4 regions of the Ensifer sp. GW823-FHT05D09 genome follow, and region 4 is predicted to be linked to each of the others. Evidence: predicted binding sites of a transcription regulator. Region 4 holds the regulator's gene; each other region holds the start of a gene.
The links. Region 4 encodes PhoB, which activates phosphate uptake and scavenging genes when phosphate is short. Its sites were predicted from a motif close to TGTCATNNANCTGTCAT; they were not measured.
Positions count from the first base shown of each region.

Region 1: a site for PhoB is predicted at 855-871, ahead of AC1Q80_RS08520 (UDP-2,3-diacylglucosamine diphosphatase). Genes of this name have one in related genera too.
Region 2: a site for PhoB is predicted at 810-826, ahead of AC1Q80_RS11710 (BtaA family protein). Genes of this name have one in related genera too.
Region 3: a site for PhoB is predicted at 967-983, ahead of phnC (phosphonate ABC transporter ATP-binding protein). Genes of this name have one in related genera too.

Region 1 covers NZ_JBXAIA010000002.1:574,888-577,087, forward strand. The annotation lists gene AC1Q80_RS08520 (UDP-2,3-diacylglucosamine diphosphatase) at 1-803, opposite strand, end outside; gene AC1Q80_RS08525 (NADP-dependent malic enzyme) at 979-2,200, shown strand, end outside.
Region 2 covers NZ_JBXAIA010000003.1:277,086-279,285, forward strand. The annotation lists gene AC1Q80_RS11705 (putative bifunctional diguanylate cyclase/phosphodiesterase) at 1-696, opposite strand, end outside; gene AC1Q80_RS11710 (BtaA family protein) at 874-2,124, shown strand; gene AC1Q80_RS11715 (class I SAM-dependent methyltransferase) at 2,121-2,200, shown strand, end outside.
Region 3 covers NZ_JBXAIA010000011.1:217,117-219,316, reverse strand. The annotation lists gene AC1Q80_RS26435 (NAD(P)/FAD-dependent oxidoreductase) at 1-880, shown strand, start outside; gene phnC (phosphonate ABC transporter ATP-binding protein) at 1,047-1,889, shown strand; gene phnD (phosphonate ABC transporter substrate-binding protein) at 1,976-2,200, shown strand, end outside.
Region 4 covers NZ_JBXAIA010000001.1:459,609-461,808, reverse strand. The annotation lists gene AC1Q80_RS02275 (GcrA family cell cycle regulator) at 1-482, shown strand, start outside; gene phoB (phosphate regulon transcriptional regulator PhoB) at 544-1,227, opposite strand; gene phoU (phosphate signaling complex protein PhoU) at 1,426-2,139, opposite strand; gene pstB (phosphate ABC transporter ATP-binding protein PstB) at 2,193-2,200, opposite strand, start outside.

The DNA.
Region 1 (2,200 bases), on a different contig from region 4:
CGTTCGGCTTCTGCAGTTCCCTCGGCTTCAGCGGCGCCGCCGCGCATCTGATGCCAGGTGATCAGCTCCATGGTGCCGTCGTGGTGCTCGGCGATCGCCGTGCAGCTTTCGACCCAGTCGCCGGTGTTGATGTAGCGGATGTCGCCGATGTCTTCGATGACGGCATGGTGGATATGGCCGCAGATCACCCCTTGGGCGTCGTGACGCCTGGCCTCGTCGGCAACCACCTTCTGGAACTCGCCGATGAAGTTGACGGCGTGTTTCACCTGCAGCTTCGCCCAGGACGAGAACGACCAATAGGGCATGCCGAGCCGGCGGCGAATGGCTGCGAGACCGATATTGATGGCGATTGCCGTGTCGTAGGCCCAGTCGCCGAGATAGGCGAGGATGCGGGCATTGCGCACGACCACGTCGAACTCGTCGCCATGCAAGACCAGATAATTGCGGCCGTCGGCACCCTTGTGCATGTGGCGCTGCGCCACCTCGATGCCGCCAAAGTGAACGCCCGGAAAATCGCGCATGAATTCGTCGTGGTTGCCGGGGATATAGATGATGCGCGTGCCCTTGCGCGCCTTGCGCAAAAGCTTCTGGACAACGTCGTTGCAGTTCTGCGGCCAATACCAGCTGCGCTTCAACCGCCAGCCATCGACGATGTCGCCAACGAGAACGATGGTTTCCGCCTCGTGATACCGCAGGAAATCAATGAGAAAGTCGGTCTTGGCCGCCTTGGAGCCGAGGTGGACGTCGGAGATGAACAACGTCCTGAGATGTCTTACGGAGTTGTCTTGCGGCGCCGCCATCATACCAGCCTCGTCTTGATTGAGCCTTCTGGGGTCCGTCAAAACCAGACTCGTGTTTCAGGAAGATGACACGGACGCCGGCCGCTTCGTCGCACCGGCGCAAAAGAACCGCGCAAAAACTGTACGCGGTTCGCAATTCGTGCCACAAGGCCACGTCCAAAAAAGAGGAATGCAGACTATGAGCACGGGCGACAAAAACAAATCCCACACCGGTCCGGCCAGCGGCGATATCGACCAGCAGGCTCTTTTCTTCCATCGTTACCCGCGCCCGGGGAAGCTCGAAATCCAGCCCACCAAGCCGCTCGGCAACCAGCGCGACCTCGCGCTCGCCTATTCGCCCGGCGTGGCTGCGCCCTGCATCGCCATCCGCGACAACCCGGAAACGGCAGCCGACTACACGGCGCGCGCCAATCTTGTGGCGGTTATCTCCAACGGCACGGCCGTTCTCGGCCTCGGCAACATCGGTCCGCTTGCCTCCAAGCCCGTGATGGAAGGCAAGGCCGTCCTGTTCAAGAAATTCGCCGGCATCGACGTCTTCGACATCGAGATCGATGCCGCAAGCATCGAGCGCATGGTCGACGTCATCTCGGCGCTGGAGCCGACCTTCGGCGGCATCAACCTCGAAGACATCAAGGCACCGGAATGCTTCGAGGTCGAGCGCCAGCTGCGTGAAAAAATGCAGATTCCCGTCTTCCATGACGACCAGCATGGCACCGCCATCATCGTTGCGGCCGCGATCCTCAACGGCCTCGAGCTGGCCGGCAAGGACATCGCCAAGGCCAAGATCGTCACCTCGGGTGCCGGTGCTGCAGCGCTTGCCTGTCTCAACCTGCTCGTCACGCTGGGCGCCAAGATCGAAAACATCTGGGTGCACGACCTCGAAGGCCTTGTCTACAAGGGCCGCGAAGTTCTGATGGACCAATGGAAATCGGTCTACGCCCAGGAAAGCGACAACCGGGTGCTTGCAGACAGCATCGGTGGCGCCGACGTCTTCCTCGGCCTGTCGGCGGCCGGCGTGCTGAAGCCGGAACTGCTGGTACAGATGGCGGAAAAGCCGCTGATCATGGCACTGGCCAACCCGACGCCCGAGATCATGCCGGAAGCCGCCCGTGCGGCACGCCCGGACGCCATGATCTGCACCGGCCGTTCGGACTTCCCCAACCAGGTCAACAACGTGCTCTGCTTCCCGCACATCTTCCGCGGTGCGCTCGACTGCGGCGCAAGCACGATCAACGAAGAAATGAAAATGGCGGCCGTCCGCGCCATCGCCGGCCTTGCCCGCGAGGAGCCATCGGATGTCGCTGCCCGCGCCTACTCCGGCGAGACGCCGGTCTTCGGCCCTGACTACCTGATCCCCTCGCCCTTCGACCAGCGCCTGATCCTGAGGATCGCGCCGGCCG
Region 2 (2,200 bases), on a different contig from region 4:
CCGTTTCAAGACCGCGCCGGTCGACAGATCGCCCTGTTCCAGGAACGTGACGCCGATGCTGCAACCAGAAGCCGCCTGACCATCGACCAGATCGAAGGGCGCATCGAACAGCGCCTTCACCCGGCCGGCAAGGGTCGTGACCTCGGCATCCGACGGAGAACCCGGACCAAGCAGTACGAACTCGTCGCCACCGAGGCGATAGACCGTCGCCTCGCCGGCGAAGGCTCGCCTCAGCCGCAGGCCGATACCGCTCAGCAGCCGGTCGCCCGCATCATGGCCCATGGTGTCGTTGACCGCCTTGAACCGGTCGAGATCGATCAGCAGCAGCGGCCGGCGCTCGAACGGCGCACCATCAGAGCGCAGAGCGCGCAACACGTCTGCCTCCAGTGCGGAGCGGTTTTCAAGCCCGGTCAACCGATCGCGATGAACCTCGTTGCGCAGCCGCCGCTCGGCGCGGCGCGCGGCCTTGAGCTCGCGTTCCAACCGTCGTGAATAGGACCAGCGGTAGAAGGAGGCTCCAGCGACGAAGGGCATGACGCCCGCCGCGAGCGCTCCGGAAAAGTTCCAATGGGTGAAGGATCCATCCGAAAAAAACGTTTCCGTGGTCAACCAGATCGCCGGAAACAAAGCCCCCAATGCCGTGCCGGCAGCCGCAAATCGCTGCTCGGGCTTCGGCAGAAACGTTCTTAACATCATGTCGACGCCCCCCGAATATGAGAAGGAGCTAGCACGCCAGGGTTTAATGAATTCTTATGGGTGAAAAATCGTAGTCAGCTATTTTTGTGCAGTGCGGGAGCTGTGAAAAACCCCGTCATCAAAGTGTAGCGGAGTCACTTTAGAAGCGGCTAAGTTTCAACTGGATGAGCGGCAGAGATGACCGAACTTGCCCCTGATGTCGGCTTTGGCAGAAACAATCCGAAGCTGAAAAACGCCCTCCTGCAACACAAGACCTTCTCGCTTGCTGGCCTCTCCGAGCGCCTGTTCGGCCTGCTCTTCTCCGGCCTCGTCTATCCACAGATCTGGGAAGACCCTATCGTCGACATGGAAGCCATGCAGCTTCGCCCGGGGCACCGCATCGTCACCATTGGCTCCGGCGGTTGCAACATGCTGACCTATCTCTCGGCCGGCCCCAGCCGCATCGACGTCGTCGATCTCAACCCACACCACATCGCGCTCAACCGATTGAAGCTTGCCGCCTTCCGCCACCTGCCTGGTCATAAGGACGTCGTGCGGTTCCTGGCGACGCAGGGCACCCAATCGAACGTCCAGGCATTCGATCTGTTCATCGCCCCGAAGGTCGACCAGGCGACCCGAAGCTACTGGAACGGCCGCAGCGTCAGCGGGCGTCGACGCATCGGCGTCTTCGGCCGCAACATCTATCGCACCGGCCTGCTCGGCCGCTTCATCGCTGCCAGCCACATCCTGGCACGTCTGCACGGCGTCAACCCGGAAGAGTTCGTCCAGGCACGCTCCATGCGCGAGCAGCGCCAGTTTTTCGATACACGGCTGGCGCCTTTGTTCGAGCGTCCGTTCATCCGCTGGATCACCAGCCAGAAAAGCTCGCTGTTCGGCCTTGGCATCCCGCCGCAGCAATTCGACGAACTGGCAAGCCTCAGCGCCGACAAGTCGCTGGCCGCCGTGCTTCGCCATCGCCTTGAAAAGCTGACGTGCCATTTTCCGCTCAGGGAAAACTACTTCGCCTGGCAGGCCTTCGCGAGACGCTATCCCCTGCCGCATGAGGGCGACCTTCCGGCCTACCTGCACACCGATAACTATGAGACGATCCGCAACCGCGCCGAGGACGTTCAGGTCCATCATGCCAGCTTCACCGAGCTTCTGGCGAAGAAGCCGGCCGCATCGGTCGACCGCTACGTCCTGCTCGACGCGCAGGACTGGATGAACGACCAGCGGTTGAACGACCTGTGGACCGAGATCACCCGCACCGCTGCTGCAGACGCGACCGTCATCTTCCGCACTGCTGCCGAAGACAGCATCCTCACCGGCCGTCTCTCGCCGGCACTGATGGAGCAGTGGCACTATGATGCCGAGACATCGCTGAAGCTCGGCAACGCCGATCGCTCGGCCATCTATGGCGGCTTCCACATCTACAGGAAGAAGGCATGAGCGAGGTGCACCAGAGCGAGATCAGCCATCAGCGGCGCATGGACCACATGTACCGCTACCAGAGGCACGTCTACGA
Region 3 (2,200 bases), on a different contig from region 4:
GCAGCGCGGCGGCGTGATGATCGCCAACGCGGAAAAGGCGGCGCGGCTGGAGGCGGTGTTTGCCGAAGAGAGTGCGGCCAATCCCGACCTCAAGAGACTGACCGTCGACGAAGCGATCGCGCTCGTTCCGGTCCTGCGACGCGAGTATGTCGCCGGCGCCTTTTACGATCCCAATTTCTGGGACATTGAGGTCGAGAACCTCATGCAAGGTTACCTGCGCGGTGCCCGTCGCCATGGCGCCGAGGTGATCGAGCGCAGCGACGTCATCGCTCCGCGCCGTGAGAGCGACCGCTGGGTGCTCTCGACGAGTGCAGGCGACATTCGCGCGCAAGTCGTCGTCAACGCCGCCGGCGGCTGGGCGGATCCGGTTGCCACTCTCTTCGGCGTGGAGCCGGTCGGCATCGTGCCACATCGCCGCACCGCGATCACCGTGGACCTCCCCGCAGAGATCGACGCCCTGACCCTGCCCGAGATCAACGAGATCGACGAGGACTTCTATATGAAGCCTGAAGGTGGGAGGCTGCTTGCCTCCCCCGCCGATGCCACACCGTGCGAGCCCAGCGACGTCCAGCCCGAGGAGATCGATGTCGCGTGGGCCGCCCATTATGTGGAGGAGGCAACGACCGTGCCCGTCCGCCGCATCTTCAAGAGCTGGGCGGGCCTGCGCAGCTTCTCGCCCGACAAGTTGCCGGTGATCGGTTATGCGAAGGGTCGGGCGGATTTCTTCTGGCTCGCCGGCCAGGGCGGCTACGGCATCCTGACATCACCGGCATTGGGCGCTTTTGCCGCCAACCTGCTGATCGGGGCGCCCGCACCCGAGAGCTTCGCCGCCAACGGCCTTGGTGCCACCATCTTTAGCGCGGAGCGCTTCCAGCAGTAGCAACGGGTGTTCCTGTCCGCTGAATGTGTCACATTTTGTTAACGACGTCCTTGAGGGTGTGAACTGTAACACAAACGACAAGAAACTGACATTTCGCTTTCATGAAGCGCCGATATGGCAGGTGTCATACCGATGACCGGTCTCCCCGTAAGAGGACCTGCTAGAAATGTTTCAGTTGAAGAACGTAACCCGCCAATTCGGCAAGAAGACAGCCGTGAGCTCGGTTACCTTCGACATCCCCCAGGGCCAGATGGTCGGCGTGATCGGTCGCTCCGGCGCTGGCAAGTCGACGTTGCTGCGCATGATCAATCGCCTGGTCGACCTGTCGTCCGGCTCGATCGAATTCGCCGGCACGGAAGTCTCGTCGCTGCGGGGTGCCGCCCTTCGCAATTGGCAGCGCGACTGCGCGATGATCTTCCAGCAGTTCAACCTGGTGCCGCGCCTCGACGTGTTGACCAATGTGCTGCTCGGCCGCCTCAACCATCGTTCGACGGTGCTCAGCATCCTCAACATGTTTACCCGCGAAGAGCGCATCATGGCGATCGGCGCGCTGGAACGCCTCGGCATCGAACAGACGGCATTGCAGGCAGCCGGCACGCTTTCCGGCGGACAGCAGCAGCGCGTGGCGATTGCCCGTGCCCTGATGCAGCAGCCGAAGGTGTTGCTCGCTGACGAACCGATCGCCTCGCTCGACCCGCTCAACGCCAAGATCGTCATGGATGCACTGCGCGACATCAACGAGCGCGACGGCATCACCGTGATCACCAACCTTCACACGCTCGATACCGCGCGCAACTACTGCGAACGCATCATCGGCATGGCCCACGGCCGCGTCGTCTTCGACGGCCAGCCAAAGGATCTGACGGCGGCCGCCGTCGCCGAGATCTACGGCGCCGACACCGGCATCGAGGAATCGATGACCTCGACAAGCATCAACATTCCCGCGGCCGTCCCGCAGGAACAAACGGCATCTGCCAGCCTCCAGCCGCTGGCACTGGCCGGCATCTGACGCCCGCCAGGATCGAAGGCCCACGTCAAGGGCACCTCTTTGAAACCGAATATCATCCGGCACAGCCGGAGAAACGGGAGAACCTTATGCTGAAGAAAGCTCTTCTGGGCACTGTTGCCCTGCTCGCCCTCCTTGGCCACGCCCAGGCCGAAGACCTCAAGGAATTCCGCGTCGGCATCATCGGCGGCGAAAACGAAGCCGACCGCCTGCGCAACTTCCAGTGCATCGTCGACAAGCTTCCGGCCGCAATCGGCGTCGAAAAGGTCTCGCTGTTCCCGGCCGCCGACTATGACGGCGTCATCCAGGGCCTG
Region 4 (2,200 bases):
GGTCCGAGGGCCTGAGCGCGAGCCAGATCGCGGCACAGCTTGGCGGCGTCAGCCGCAATGCGGTCATCGGCAAGGTTCACCGGCTGAGCCTGCCCGGCAGGGCCAAGGCTGGCGGCACAGCCGCCGCGACCCGGCCGAAGCAGCGCCCGGCCACCTCGGCGCCGCGCGCTCCGAACTACGCTTCGCGCGTCACCACCCGCACGGTTACCCGCCCGGCTGGCGCCACCGTTCTCAAGGAAGAGGTCGAAGTCGATTTCGTTGCCGAACAGGATTTCAGCGTTCGGACGGATGTGGTCGTGCCGATGTCGCGCCGCCTTGAGCTGACGCAGCTGACGGAGCGCACCTGCAAGTGGCCGATCGGCGACCCGCTGAAGGAAGAGTTCCACTTCTGCGGCAACGACTCTCCGGAAGCTTCGCCCTATTGCACTTTCCATGCGCGGCTTGCCTACCAGCCGTCCGCCGAGCGCCGCCGCGCTCGCTAAGGCTTCGAAGACAACACATAAAAAAGGGGCCGCGCGGCCCCTTTTTTATTGGATGAATGGCTCAGCTCTCGAGCGAGTAGCCGGCACCGCGAACGGTGCGGATGACATCCGGCATGCTCGAAAAATTCAGCGCCTTGCGCAGGCGGCCGACATGCACATCGACGGTACGCTCGTCGACATAGATATCGTGGCCCCAGACGCCGTCGAGAAGCTGCGACCGCGAGAAAACCCGACCCGGAGAGGACATCAGAAATTCGAGCAGGCGGAATTCCGTCGGACCGAGGCGGACCTCGCGCGTGCGGCGATGCACCCGGTGGGTTTCGCGGTCGAGTTCAATATCGCCGCAGCGCAGCAGCGTAGACAGAACTTCGGGCTTGGCACGCCGCAGCATCGCCTTGACGCGGGCCATCAACTCAGGGGTCGAGAACGGCTTGACCACATAGTCGTCGGCACCTGTGGCAAGGCCGCGAACCCGCTCGCTCTCCTCGCCCCGCGCCGTCAACATGATGATCGGCAGGCGCTCGGTCTCCGGGCGCTGGCGAAGGCGTCGGCAAAGCTCGATGCCGGAAACACCCGGCAGCATCCAGTCGAGGATCAAGAGATCCGGCAGGCGCTCCTGCAGACGGATCTCGGCCTCATCCCCACGCAGGATCGTATCGACATCGAAACCCTCGGCTTCGAGGTTATAGCGCAAGAGCACGCTCAGCGCCTCCTCGTCTTCGACAACGGCGATTTTCGGCAACATCAGGTAACGTCTCCTTACCCAGAGCATCCCGTGTTCGATCGAACGCAGTGAGATGCTCGAACATATAGCATCTGGAGCATCCCGGGCGTTTTCAAAGGCACGCTAGAAAACGCAGGGCTACAGACGCAGCAAAGCAGGGCCGCAACCAGGGCTGCGACCGGAGCAGGTTCATAAGCAGGCACTCGAACGTATCCGGGCTTAGTCCTTTACGGCACCCAGCGTCGACGTATTGTCGTCCTTCGGACGTTCGCCTTCCGGCTGGGCGCCCGTCGCCATGTAATAGATCGTCTCGGCGATGTTGGTGGCGTGGTCGCCGATGCGCTCGATGTTCTTGGCGCAGAACAGAAGATGCGTGCAGGGCGTGATGTTGCGCGGATCTTCCATCATGTAGGTGAGCAGCTCGCGGAACAGCGAGGTGTAGATCGCATCGATCTCCTCGTCGCGCTCGCGGATGCTGTTGGCCTTCTCCGGCGAGCGGGAGGCGTAGACGTCGAGGACTTCCTTGAGCTGCACGAGGGCAAGCTCTGCCAGGTGTTCAAGACCGCGTGCCAGCTTGCGCGGGATGCCGGAGCCGGCAACGGCGATGACGCGCTTGGCGTTGTTCTTGCCGAGGTCGCCGACGCGCTCCAGATCGGAGGCGATGCGGATCGACCCCATGATCTCGCGCAGGTCGGCAGCCACCGGCTGACGCTTGGCAATGGTGATGATCGCCTTTTCGCCGATCTGGCGCTCGGCTTCATCCAGGATGGTATCGTCAGAGATCACCTTCTGCGCCAAGGCGAGGTCGGAATTGACCAGCGCGCGGACGGATTCGCCCACCATCTGCTCGGCAATGCCGCCCATCTCGGAGATGCGGCGTGTCAGGTATTTCAGTTCTTCGTCATAGGCGGACATTATGTGCATGGACATAATCTGTGATCCTTGCGGGCGCGTTCAGGAAACGGGGTGAAGGCGAGCTTCGGCGATCAGCCGA